4 regions of the Heyndrickxia sp. FSL W8-0423 genome follow, and region 1 is predicted to be linked to each of the others. Evidence: predicted binding sites of a transcription regulator. Region 1 holds the regulator's gene; each other region holds the start of a gene.
What was found. Region 1 encodes Rex, which represses fermentation and respiration genes when NADH is low (regulators of the CRP and FNR family bind a similar motif). Its sites were predicted from a motif close to TTGTGAAATATTTCACAA; they were not measured.

Region 2: the regulator Rex is predicted to act here: its motif matches at 962-979, upstream of qoxA (cytochrome aa3 quinol oxidase subunit II).
Region 3: the regulator Rex is predicted to act here: its motif matches at 1,769-1,786, upstream of MKY81_RS14850 (cytochrome ubiquinol oxidase subunit I).
Region 4: the regulator Rex is predicted to act here: its motif matches at 1,853-1,870, upstream of MKY81_RS04975 (L-lactate dehydrogenase).

What each region holds. Positions count from the first base shown of each region.
Region 1 is NZ_JBBPBE010000001.1:1,256,028-1,259,226, forward strand. It holds gene MKY81_RS06385 (ABC-F family ATP-binding cassette domain-containing protein) at 1-807, opposite strand, end outside; gene moaC (cyclic pyranopterin monophosphate synthase MoaC) at 931-1,419, shown strand; gene MKY81_RS06395 (redox-sensing transcriptional repressor Rex) at 1,476-2,135, shown strand; gene MKY81_RS06400 (twin-arginine translocase TatA/TatE family subunit) at 2,200-2,385, shown strand; gene tatC (twin-arginine translocase subunit TatC) at 2,405-3,166, shown strand; gene MKY81_RS06410 (YdiK family protein) at 3,187-3,199, opposite strand, start outside.
Region 2 is NZ_JBBPBE010000001.1:2,145,143-2,148,341, forward strand. It holds gene MKY81_RS10875 (dihydrolipoyl dehydrogenase family protein) at 1-771, shown strand, start outside; gene qoxA (cytochrome aa3 quinol oxidase subunit II) at 1,096-2,034, shown strand; gene qoxB (cytochrome aa3 quinol oxidase subunit I) at 2,055-3,199, shown strand, end outside.
Region 3 is NZ_JBBPBE010000001.1:2,922,254-2,925,452, reverse strand. It holds gene MKY81_RS14855 (cytochrome d ubiquinol oxidase subunit II) at 1-204, opposite strand, end outside; gene MKY81_RS14850 (cytochrome ubiquinol oxidase subunit I) at 201-1,547, opposite strand; gene rlmD (23S rRNA (uracil(1939)-C(5))-methyltransferase RlmD) at 2,027-3,199, shown strand, end outside.
Region 4 is NZ_JBBPBE010000001.1:975,254-978,452, forward strand. It holds gene MKY81_RS04955 (LysR family transcriptional regulator) at 1-29, shown strand, start outside; gene MKY81_RS04960 (hypothetical protein) at 251-637, shown strand; gene MKY81_RS04965 (hypothetical protein) at 696-977, opposite strand; gene MKY81_RS04970 (GNAT family N-acetyltransferase) at 1,027-1,578, opposite strand; gene MKY81_RS04975 (L-lactate dehydrogenase) at 2,047-2,994, shown strand; gene MKY81_RS04980 (GyrI-like domain-containing protein) at 3,168-3,199, opposite strand, start outside.

The sequences.
Region 1 (3,199 bases):
TTGTTTCTCATATTGTTTGAAATCACGTTCATATTGTTCAGCCTTTTGCGTCAAATATTGGCTGTAATTCCCATAATATTTCTGAATAGCGTGTCTTGATAATTCATACACTTGGGTAACGACTTTGTCTAAGAAATATCGATCATGCGAGACGATAAGTATGGCACCGTTATAGCCTTGTAAATACTGTTCCAGCCATGAAAGGGTGTCAATATCCAAATGGTTCGTAGGTTCGTCCAAAATTAAAATGTCTGGTTTAGTTAAAAGTAATTTAGCTAATGCTAAGCGGGTTTTTTGGCCGCCGCTTAATGTTTCAATCATTGTTCCATAATCAAAATCACTGAATCGCAGGCCGTGAAGGACTGAACGGATATCGGATTCATACTGATAACCACCTAAATCTTTAAAACGAATCTGTAATTGATCATATTCAGCTAAGATTTTGTTGTAAAGATCCGGTTTTTCATAGTAATACGGGTCTGCAATTTTTTGTTCTACATCTCTTATTTGATTCTCCATTTGCCGCAAATCTTGAAATACAGTTAACATTTCATCCCAAATGGATAAACTAGATTTCAATCCAGTATTTTGTGCAAGATAACCGATGGAAACATCCTTTGGTTTGACAATATCCCCGGAGTCTAATGACATTTGTCCAGAAATAATTTTTAATAACGTGGACTTTCCGGCACCGTTTCTCCCAACTAATGCAATACGATCTCTCGTCTGAATTTCTAATTTTATATTTGATAAAATAAGTTCAGCACCAAAATGTTTTGTTAGTTGTTGAACTTGTAATAAAATCATATTTATTTCACCTCATCTATATTGGTAGTGTACCGTATTCATGAGGGTTTGGGCAATGATTCACTATTTCTAAATAGGACACGGAAAGAAAAATAGTGTATGATAAATTGAGGGGTGTTTTCGATGTCAAAGCTTACTCATTTTAATGAGCAGGGAAGAGCGAAGATGGTTGATGTGAGTACTAAACCTGACACTGTCCGCACGGCGATTGCACAATCGAGTGTACAATTAAGCAATGAAATTTATCATTTAATCCGTAATAATAAAATGAAAAAAGGGGATGTTCTTGCAGTTGCACAAGTTGCAGGTGTTATGGCTGCAAAAAAAGCATGGGATCTTATTCCGATGTGTCATCCTATTCCAATTAATGGAGTAAATATTGAATTTAGTTGGGAACAAAAAGATCCAAATATGTATATGCTAAACATTATTTCAAGTGTAAAAACAAAGGGAAACACCGGTGTTGAAATGGAAGCATTAACTGCTGCATCTGTAACCGCTTTAACCGTTTATGATATGTGTAAAGCCATTGATAAAGGAATGGTTATTGGACCAACGTTTTTGATAGAAAAAACAGGCGGTGTTTCAAGTACTGATTATCTGAGGGAATAGATATTTCCCTTGAGGCCAACGTTTTTTTAGTTAGATTTATATGGGGGACCTATAGTATGAATGAAGAATTAATTAAAATACCTCAAGCGACAGCAAAGCGATTACCACTCTATTATCGATTTTTGAGGAATTTACATAACTCCGGTAAACAGCGTGTATCTTCAGCTGAGTTAAGTGAAGCTGTAAAAGTCGACTCCGCCACGATTCGCAGAGATTTTTCATACTTCGGGGCATTGGGGAAAAAGGGTTACGGATACAATGTTAATTATTTGTTATCATTTTTTCGTAAAACATTAGATCAAGATGAATTAACAAAAGTAGCTCTAATCGGTGTGGGAAATTTAGGAACAGCATTTTTAAATTATAATTTCATGAAAAACAATAATACAAAAATCGAAATCGCTTTTGATGTTGATCCAAATAAAGTCGGTAAAAAAATTGGAGATGTACCTATTTATAGTTTGGATGAGCTGGAGGCACGATTAATCAGTGAAGATATCAGTGTTATTATTCTTACGATTCCCGCAGAAGTTGCACAACGGGTTACTGATCAGCTGGCGAAAACAAACGTAAAAGGTATATTAAACTTTACACCGGCTAGACTAAATGTACCTTCATCTATACGTGTGCATCATATTGACTTAGCAGTAGAGTTGCAATCATTAGTTTATTTTTTAAAGCACTATCCAAATGACACGGAAATTTCACAAGACTAATAAATAGATAATGGATTAAACATCTAATTTGTATTATCATGTAAATATGAGGAGGTGGGCACAGATGGGACCAGGAATTGGAAGTATTATTCTCATTGTGATTGTTGCCTTACTAGTTTTCGGACCAAAGAAATTACCCCAATTGGGCAGAGCTGCCGGGGATACATTAAAAGAATTTAAAAATGCGACTAAGGGCTTGGCGGATGAAGAAGACGATAAGCCAAAAACGGATAAAGACAACGTTAAGTAAAATGTTAGGATGAATTCATATGAGTCAAAAAGACATGACGATTTTTGAACATATATCCGAGCTAAGGAAGCGACTGTTTGTGATAGTCGTTTTCTTTATCTTGGCTGTAATTGTAAGTTTTTTTCTTTCACAACCAATCATTCGTTATCTCCAGCATTCCGATTATGCAAAAGAGGTGACAATGAATGCGTTTCGGCTAACAGATCCTTTTAAAGTTTTTATGGAAGTTACTTTGTATTTGGCCATAGTGATTATTTTACCTGTAATTCTTTATCAACTTTGGGCATTTATTAGTCCCGGTTTATATGAAAAAGAACGGAAAATAACATTAAGTTATATTCCCATAGCTCTTGTTCTCTTTTTAGCTGGACTAGCATTCGCTTATTTTATATTGTTTCCGTTAATCTTACGGTTCATGATGAAGCTATCATCACAAATGGATATTAATCCGGTCATCGGTATTAATGAATATTTTTCGTTTTTGTTTCAAATTACCTTCCCATTTGGGATACTGTTTGAATTACCAATCGTTATCATGTTCTTAACGCGATTAGGAATCATTACACCAATGTTTTTGGCGAAGATTAGAAAGTACGCATATTTCTTTCTACTCGTCCTTGCTGCTTTTATCACACCGCCTGACGTAATGTCACAAATTGTCGTCGGTGTACCGCTAATGATTTTATACGAAATTAGTATATTGGTTTCGAAAGTCGGTTATCGAAAAGCGAAAGCAGCGGAATTAAAATATGCGCTGCAAAGCGAAAGTAAAAAAAAATAAAACCTTCCAATTGGGAGGTTTTATTTTTTTTGA
Region 2 (3,199 bases), 890 kb from region 1:
AAAAAAAGAAAAATATCATTATATCCTAATGCGAAATCTCTTCACTTTTCGGAAAATGAGTTTGGAGTAGACTGTACGTTTACAAATCATAAAGATGAAACAGTGATGATTCATTCGAATGCTATTTATATTGAAGAGGAGGCTAAAGGGAATACGAATGAACTCGGATTGGAAAGAATGGGTTTAGCGATCGATAATAACGGTTTTATTGTTTGTGACCGTATTGGGAAAACGAATATGGATCATATATTCGCAATTGGAGATGTGTCAGGGGGCCCATTTCTTGCTGCTAAAGCAATCAAACAAGGAAAAGCAGTCGCCGAAATCATTGCTGGAGGAAAAAGTGAAATCGATTTAACATGGATGCCTGAGGTTGTACACTCTGTACCTCCAATTGCATATGCAGGATTTTCCGAGGAACAGGCAAAGGCAGCTGGTTATCCAGTAAAAATAGGCCGTTATCAACTTTCCGGCAGCGGATTTGCCATGCTATCAGGAAATCGGGATGGATTGGCAAAAGTTGTCATTGATGAAGAAACGAATAGAATACTAGGTACGCACATCATTGGTGAGGGTGCTATTGAACTAATTTCAACGGCTGTTATTGGTGGGGAAATGGTGGCAAGGGATGAAGACTTCCTATTTCCAACTTACCCGCATCCAAGTATGAATGAGGCGATTCTTGAAGCAATGGAGGATACATTAGGTTTATCCATCCATCAAGCACCAAAACGAATGGGAAGAAAAGAAAAAGTTGTTAGAAATTCGTAAATAGTTGATTGGACTAGGACTGAACTGCAATTTAGTCACTAGTCTTTTTTTGTTTTTCCGCTTAAATTCCTCTCTGTTTAAAGCATTTTCCACATAGAAACCAACATTACCAGATGAATTCTAATTTCAAGTTGTCAACAAAATATCCGAGAAATTTTTATGACGTATTTATGAATTTAAATTGTCGAGATTGTGAAGATGTGCACAAAAGGATAAAATTGCAGTACAATTTATCAGAACAAATTTAAAAAAATAAATGATGATATTTTCTTTTACTTGTGAAAGATTATACATACTTCGTAGATTGGGAAGGAGAGAGAAAGTGTGAAAAAGAAACATATCCCATGGAAAATAACAGTATTGATGCTCCTATCATCAATATTTCTTTTGAGTGGCTGTGACACTAGTAAAATAGCAGTCTTAAATCCACAAGGCCCTGTTGCACAAAAGCAATATGATTTAATCGTATATTCATTTTGGTTAATGATGATTATTTTAGTTGTTGTTTTGGGATTATTTATTTTTATGATATTCAAATATCGTGAAAAACGCTTAGCGGCGGATTATATCCCACCTGATCAACATGGTAATAAATGGCTTGAAATTATTTGGACGGCAATTCCAATTGTCATCATTATAGCTGTTGCCATTCCTACTATTAAAGCAAACTATGCGTTAGAAGATATACCAAAAGGCTATGAGGATAAGAAGCCAATTACGATTAATGTGACTTCTGCAGATTGGAAATGGATTTTTAGTTATCCAGAACAAGGGATTGAAACAGTGAACTATGTGAATATTCCTAAAGGTACTCCAGTTAAATTCCAATTAACATCTGCAGGAACGATGGCATCATTTTGGATACCTGAATTAGGCGGTCAAAAATATACGATGCCCAATCATTCAATGGAACTAATATTACTTGCAGATAAACCGGGATCCTATTTAGGAAGAAATGCTAATTTTAATGGTGAAGGTTTTGCCCATATGGATTTCGAAGTTCTTTCCCAAACGCAGGAAGATTTCGATAAATGGGTGAAAGACGTAAAGAAAACAGCACCAAAATTAACAAAAGCTGATTATAACAAGATATTAAAACCTGGTGTAGTTGGACGAATGACTTATACAGGTACACATTTACCATGGGTGAAAGCACCACATCAACATGGTGTGATGAAGAAACAAGAAACCAATCAAAAACAACATAAAATGGATGGTATGGACATGGATATGAACATGGACATGTCAGAACATCAACACTAAAAAGATTGGAGGAGAACAGGATGAAGCTTGATGAATTTTTCGTCACCGGCGAGCCGATTATATATGTAACAGAAGCAGGAATCGCCCTTGCGATGATCGCTATCGTTTTTTTCTTAACTTACTTTAAAAAATGGAAATGGCTTTGGCAAAACTGGTTGACAACTGTCGATCATAAAAAGATCGGTGTTATGTATGTATTAGTCGCAGTATTAATGCTTTTCCGTGGTGGTGTTGATGCATTGATGATGCGTGCACAACTGACGGCACCGAACTTAAAATTATTAGATGCGAATCACTATGATGGTATTTTTACAACACATGGTACGATTATGATTTTATTTATGGCAATGCCATTTTTAATGGGGTTAATAAATATTGCTGTTCCACTTCAAATTGGAGCACGTGATGTTGCTTATCCGATGCTTAATGCATTCAGTTTTTGGACGTTTGCTGCCGGGTGTGCACTCTTTAATATTTCCTTTATTATTGGTGGATCACCTACTGCAGGATGGACTTCCTATTTTCCATTAGCGGGTACTGAATTTAGTCCTGGAGTTGGAAATAACTATTATGCAGTTGCGTTGCAAATTGCGGGGATCGGTACACTTATTACGGGTATTAACTTCTTAGTGACGATTCTTAAGATGAGAGCAAAAGGTATGTCATTAATGAAGATGCCAATGTTCGTATGGTCCGTATTAATTATGTGTATCATTATTATCTTTGCTTTCCCTGTATTAACAGTTGCTTTAGCTTTAATGACTTTTGACCGTCTATTTGGCTCTCATTTCTTTACGATGGCATCAGGCGGTATGCCAATGCTTTGGAGTAATCTGTTCTGGATATGGGGACATCCAGAAGTATATATTGTGTTATTACCTTCTTTAGGTATTTATTCAGAAATTATCAGTACATTTGCGAAGAAACGATTATTTGGATATAAATCGATGGTCTTTTCAATGTTAGCTATTGCGCTATTTAGTTATTTCACATGGGTGCATCACTTCTTTACGATGGGGAATTCAGCGGCTGTTAACTCATTCTTCTCGATTTCAACGATGCTGATTGCAATTCCGACAGGTGTGAAATTATTTAACTGGCTCTTTACGATGTATAAAGGAAAAATAAAATTAACAACTGCGATGCTTTGGTCATTAGCTTTCAT
Region 3 (3,199 bases), 1.7 Mb from region 1:
AACGAAAAAGAAAACTAAAAACACATTCGTAATTTCCCATACTGGCGATAAATATCGTTGGATAATATGTGTCAATATATGCTGACGACCGGTTAAGACGCTGTATGCGTTAAAAAACCCCGCACCAAAGTCGATGGAAGCAATAATTACATAGCCGAACAGAAACAACCACAAAACCGATATTCCAAGAACCTCCAAATTCATATTAAATCACCGCCCTTTTCAGCCTGACGATCAGCAATTTCTTGTTCGATTGGATTGTTGCGGAACATCCGACGAAGAACGACAATACTACCAATTCCAAGAATCAAATACAAAATACAGAAAAGCATGAGCATGAGATCAACATGTTCGCTACTTGTTGCTGCGTCAGTTACCTTCATATACTTATAAAGTATCCATGGTTGACGTCCTACTTCTGCCAGCCACCAACCTGCTTCTAAGGCAATGATGGATAATGGACCACCTGCAACAATGATACATCGGAACCATCGCGAGGTGATAAATGTCCAGCCTTTGATTTTTCCAAATACATAGATGGCGGAGAAAATAATCATAAATGTTCCAATAAGGACCATCGTATCAAATAAATAATGAATATAAAGAGGAGGAACTTCATCCTTTGGAAATTCATTCAATCCTGTCACTTCCGCATTTAGATTACTATGCGCTAGAACACTTAATGCATAAGGGACTTTTATCGCATACTTTACCTCTTCGCCATCAGTTACACCGAATAATACGAGAGGTGCCCCTTTACCTGTTTCAAAATGCCATTCGGCGGCAGCTAATTTTTCCGGTTGATATTTCACTAAATATTTAGCAGAGAAATCTCCAATAATTAATGAAGCAATGGAAAAAATCAAGCCCAATTTCATGAATAAAAATAAAGATTTTTTATGATATACGTGCTTGGATCCTTTTAACATTCTAAATGCTGCGATTGCTGCCAGTACAAATGCAGATGTCATATAAGCAGTAACTAGTACATGGCCTACCTTCGTTGGCATCGCAGGATTTAACATAGCAAGTATCGGCTTAATATTAACTAATTGACCATTCACCACATCAAAACCTTGTGGTGCGTTCATAAACGCATTCACAATTGTAATGAAAACAGCTGACATCGAAGCACCGATAGCTACCGGTATTAGCAACAGCATATGCTTGCGCTGATTTTCAAAGCGATCCCATGTATATAAATAGATCCCTAAGAAAATTGCTTCAAAGAAAAAGGCGAAGGTTTCCATAAATAACGGTAAGGCAATAACATTTCCCGCCAGTTCCATAAAATTCGGCCATAATAATGACAATTGCAGCCCGATGGCTGTCCCAGTTACGACTCCGACAGCAACCGTAATCACAAAACCACGTGCAAGTCGTCTGGCAAGTAAAATATAATGCTCGTCATTTTTCTTAATCCCAATCCATTGTGCAATCATGATCATCAATGGGACACCGACACCGATCGTCGCGTAAATAATATGAAATGATAATGTAAGTTCTGTTAGTACACGACTGTAAAATACTGAATTTCCCCCATCCATTTATATCACTCCTTAGCTTGCGAAAATACGTCCTAAAATAGACAACAACATTATTCCTGCCACTATAAAACTAATCCAAATGAGTTTCTTTTCCTGTTTTTTATACATGGCTTCATCTCTCCTTACCGACTATTTTACCCTGTTACCATTCATTTCTAACGTCCATTAATGACAGAATTACAACGTATTGTTGAGGAATATGTGAAATTTAGTTGTTTAAATTGTGAACAAATTACCATTTAGAGAGTTTATTTGAATCCATTTTTTACTATCTGCAATAATTCAATCTTTATTATCAAAAGAAATCGAAAACACAAAATTTATTCGTTAGTAAAAACTACTATGTATGAAATATTTTCAATTAGGTCTTGATTCGTTATAATAAGTAGATATGTTACAAATTCATAAATGAATCAACGAATCGTCATGGGACGGTCTGTTTTTTTATCATATAGATAATGTAGGAGGAGGAACATCGATTGACTGTTACTAAAGGAGAAACATTGGTTACTGAAATTCGCCAATTAGATGCAAAAGGTTCCGGACAAGCAGTTGTTTGGCGTGAAAACGAACTTGGAAATCCGAAGAAATTAAGGCTTACTATTCCCCAAACCCTTCCAGGTGAAAAAGTACGTGTAATTGTGGATCAGCCAGAGAAAAGAAGAAGAAAAGCGCTGACTGAAGAAATTTTAGAAGCGCACCCAGAACGCGTAACACCCCCATGTCCGCATTTTAGTCTTTGTGGAGGCTGTGTTTGGCAGCATTGGGATTATGCAGGACAATTAAAACAAAAAACGGCACATGTCAAACAGGCAATCGAAGCACAGGGATTTGACCCAACACTTGTTCAAGATACAATTGGAATGGATGACCCATGGCGTTATCGTAATAAAATGGAATTTACATTTGCGAAAGACGGCTCTCTTGGGCTCCATGAGGCAGGTAATTTTAGAAAAATCATCTCCCTTGAAACATGCTTAATTGCAGGTAAAGAAATGGTTGAAGCGGCAATGGAAGTAGCAAATTGGACGAAGGAACATCAACTTAAAGGCTATGATAAAGATACCCATGAAGGATTGTTACGCCATTTAATGGTTCGACAATCATTTGCGACAGGTGAAATGATGCTCGCCCTTTTTGCGACTGAGTCACCAACAGGTCACCTTGAATCTGCTGCAGGCGATTTGATTCAACGTGTCGGAGAAAAATTCCCTCAAGTAAAAAGCTTATTATGGCTTGAAAATACAGATTGGGCGGATCGTACGCAATCGGAAAAGACACATGTATTAGCCGGACGTGATTTCATCTATGATGAAATGGCAGGTTATCGCTACCGTCTATGGTTTGATACGTTTTTCCAAACGAATCCAACACAAGCACAAAAATTAGTTGAACTAGCGCTAGAGATGGGACAACCAAAGGAAACTGAAAAAATGATTGACCTTTTCTGTGGGGTTGGTACGTTCTCCCTTCCGTTCGCAAGTCGGGTAGAAAAGCTTGCAGGTATTGAAATTGTGGAAACGTCCATTGAATCTGCAAAGCGCAATGCTCAAGATAATGGAATCGCGAACACATACTTTTTAGCCAAAGATGCACGCAAAGGAATTGATGAAGTACTTGAAAGTTTTGGTCATCCCGAATTATTAATGCTT
Region 4 (3,199 bases), 280 kb from region 1:
TCTGTCTGAACAGTACCATAAGTAAATGATAATGCATTCACCCATTATAAAAACCTGTGCTTTTTTCCTTAAGCAGCAGAACCAGAACCCAGCTGGAAAATTATTTTTTTTAAATAGTATAAAAGTTGCTTAGTTTTTTGTATAATCATGATGAAATTTGAAGGATGCTAATGCATTTTCTTTTTACCATACGTGCTTTTTTTATCTAGAATACATAGTTCAAAAATAATATAATTGGGGTGCAAATTAAATGTCAGAAGTAATCAACAACTTAGAAACTGTTGTGTTAAACCAAGTTTCACCGGAAATCATGGAAAGCGAGCCACAATTTGTTGAACCAATTGTTTCTTCCATTGTTTATATATTAACTGCACCTTTTGATCTTAAAGATGCGTATGAACATGCCACATATGATTATACTAATGATGAATTTGAAGTGGAAACTGTCAAGGTTATGAATGAAAGATTGCAGCAGATCATGAATACGCTTGAGACCACTCCCAGCAGTAAGCTTGGAAAGTTTATTATTAAGCTTTACATGAATAGTTTAAGTGAAATTGCAAGCACATCCGAAAGTTGGAAACATCTATATAACGAAGTTCACAAAGTGTTTGCAAGTTTAGATAATAAGTTTTGAAAAATAGTAGGTGCCCCAAATTCTATACTTTTGGGGCACCTTTTTAGAATCGTGATATTCAAAGGTATGACTCGATAACTTTCTTGAAATCTTGATTGACCATTGAATTAAATGCCTTATTAATTAACACTTTTTTTTGATCGTTTAATATGAGTACTGGATAATAATTCACGACAGGACTTCTTCTAACTTTTAGTTTCTGATATTCGATTTGGCTAATCTGCTCTTTTGGAATCAATAGTTCTTGCCCTTTTAAAGTCAAAACAATCGTGTTTTCATAGATTGAAAGTTTTTCACTTCGTTTGAATAGAAGTAAGTATAATCCGATGAGTGCAAACACTTCCCCACCAACGTACCGCCAAGATGTTCTTGGACTTCTACTTTAAATGTTATTTTAGTATTTTTCGGTTTAAATTATCTTCTAACAAGGACCAGGCTTCATGACAGCTTGGTTTGGTAAGTAAAGGTTCAAACCCATAATTTAAGTACATATTGATTGCTTGGTAACTTGTCGTTTGCGATGTAAGATAGCATTTTGAATGATTATTGGCCAAAATATTCATAGCAGCACTAAGTAATGGTTTTGAAAGTTTCTTCCCTTGATATTCTGGAACAATACCTACCCAATGAATTCTGCCGGATACTTCTCCATCGCCATGTAAGTCGCCATACCATGCTGTGGTGGTACCAATCACTTCTCCATCTCCATTCTCAATAAAAACACATCTTCGTGACATTTCGTCCAAATGTGGCCCGAATTCTTTGTTAAAGTGCTCTAGTGCAGCTTGTTCGTTTTTAAATTCATCTACACTTGTTTCAACACGAGTCCAATTATGTTCGTCGCCTTTTTCAAATAACCTTATACGAAATCCGGCTGGAAGCGAATATTGAGGGATATCTAACAAATCCTTTCTTACCATTGTAACTGGAATCCTTTTCATAAAAATCATCTCCTTATCGTTACTATTCGCTAATCATCCACGGCTTTTTGATTTTACGCTTACATTGGGATGTTAAAAGGCATTAGTTATCAATAATTTTACCTATAAAAATACGAGATTTAAAGTCTCGGAGAATGTCCGCTTTTAAAAATAATATTCATATTTTGTTCGTAAATTTTGTGAAATTTTTCACAAAACTTATGGTATACTAACGGTGTTATCAGAAAAGTAATAATGTAAATTTGTCTTGAAAGATATATTTTTTTATATCCTATTGTGAAACATTTCACAAATTAGTTAGCTAGTTATTATAGTTATGCTGACGGTGTTTAAATTAAAAGGATATATCGCAAGACTCCTCAGTTTATTTATAGCGGGAATATTGCCCTATTTATTTATAAAAAGCCAGCGATGTTGGATAGCTGGATAATCTTTTAATCTTTAGAATCAGAAGGGAGATCTATTACCATGAATAAAGAAAAAGTAAATCGTATTGTATTAGTTGGAACAGGTGCTGTAGGTTGTAGTTATGCCTATTCTCTCATTAATCAAGGAGTTGCTGAGGAACTAGTTTTAATTGATGTCAATGAAGCAAAGTCAGAAGGGGAAGCGATGGATCTTAATCATGGAATGCCTTTCGCGCCATCACCTATACGTGTATGGAGTGGTTCTTATCAAGATTGTGCGAACGCAGACTTGGTGGTCATTACTGCTGGACTGGCCCAAAGACCAGGAGAAACCCGTTTGGAATTAGTGGAAAAAAACACTAAAATATTTAAACAAATTGTAAAAGGTATTATGGAAAGTGGATTTAATGGAATATTCTTAGTTGCAACAAACCCGGTGGATATTTTAACTTATGTAACTTGGAAAGAATCTGGTCTGCCAAAAGAACGTGTAATAGGATCTGGGACAGTATTAGACTCTGCACGTCTAAGATCTGCACTAGGGAAGTATTTTAACGTAGATACAAGGAATGTTCATGCAGCCATCATCGGTGAACATGGAGATACAGAACTTCCTGTTTGGAGTCATGCAATGATTGGAATTGAACATCTTGATTCTGTTTTAGAACGGAAGGGAGATTTGAAAAAAGAATGTTTAGATGACATTTTTGTAAATGTCCGTGATGCAGCTTATCAGATCATTGAAAGAAAAGGGGCGACATACTATGGAATAGGAATGTCTCTCGTGCGGATTACAAAAGCAATCCTTAATAATGAAAACAGCATTTTGACAGTATCTGCTTATCTAGACGGAGAATATGGTCAAAATGATGTATTTATTGGAGTACCCGCTGTCATTAACCGTGCCGGCATTCGAGAAATAGTTGAGATTGAGCTGAGTGGAAAGGAAAAAGAACAATTTAATCATTCCGTTTCCGTCCTAAAAGAAACGATGAAACCAGTAATTTAAGAAAATCGTTATAATTTAATTATTTTGATTAGCGTTTTTGCAAAAAAGTAACAGCACCTCTAATTCAATGAAGAGGTGCTGTTACTTTTAATAGTCTCCTTTAAATACGGGCCTCGAATAGTTCCAGCTAATTTAGCCTTCTGCCTTGCAAACTTAAACTTTCCTTCAATCTCTTATTTCCTAACAACAGGAATCCACATTTCAC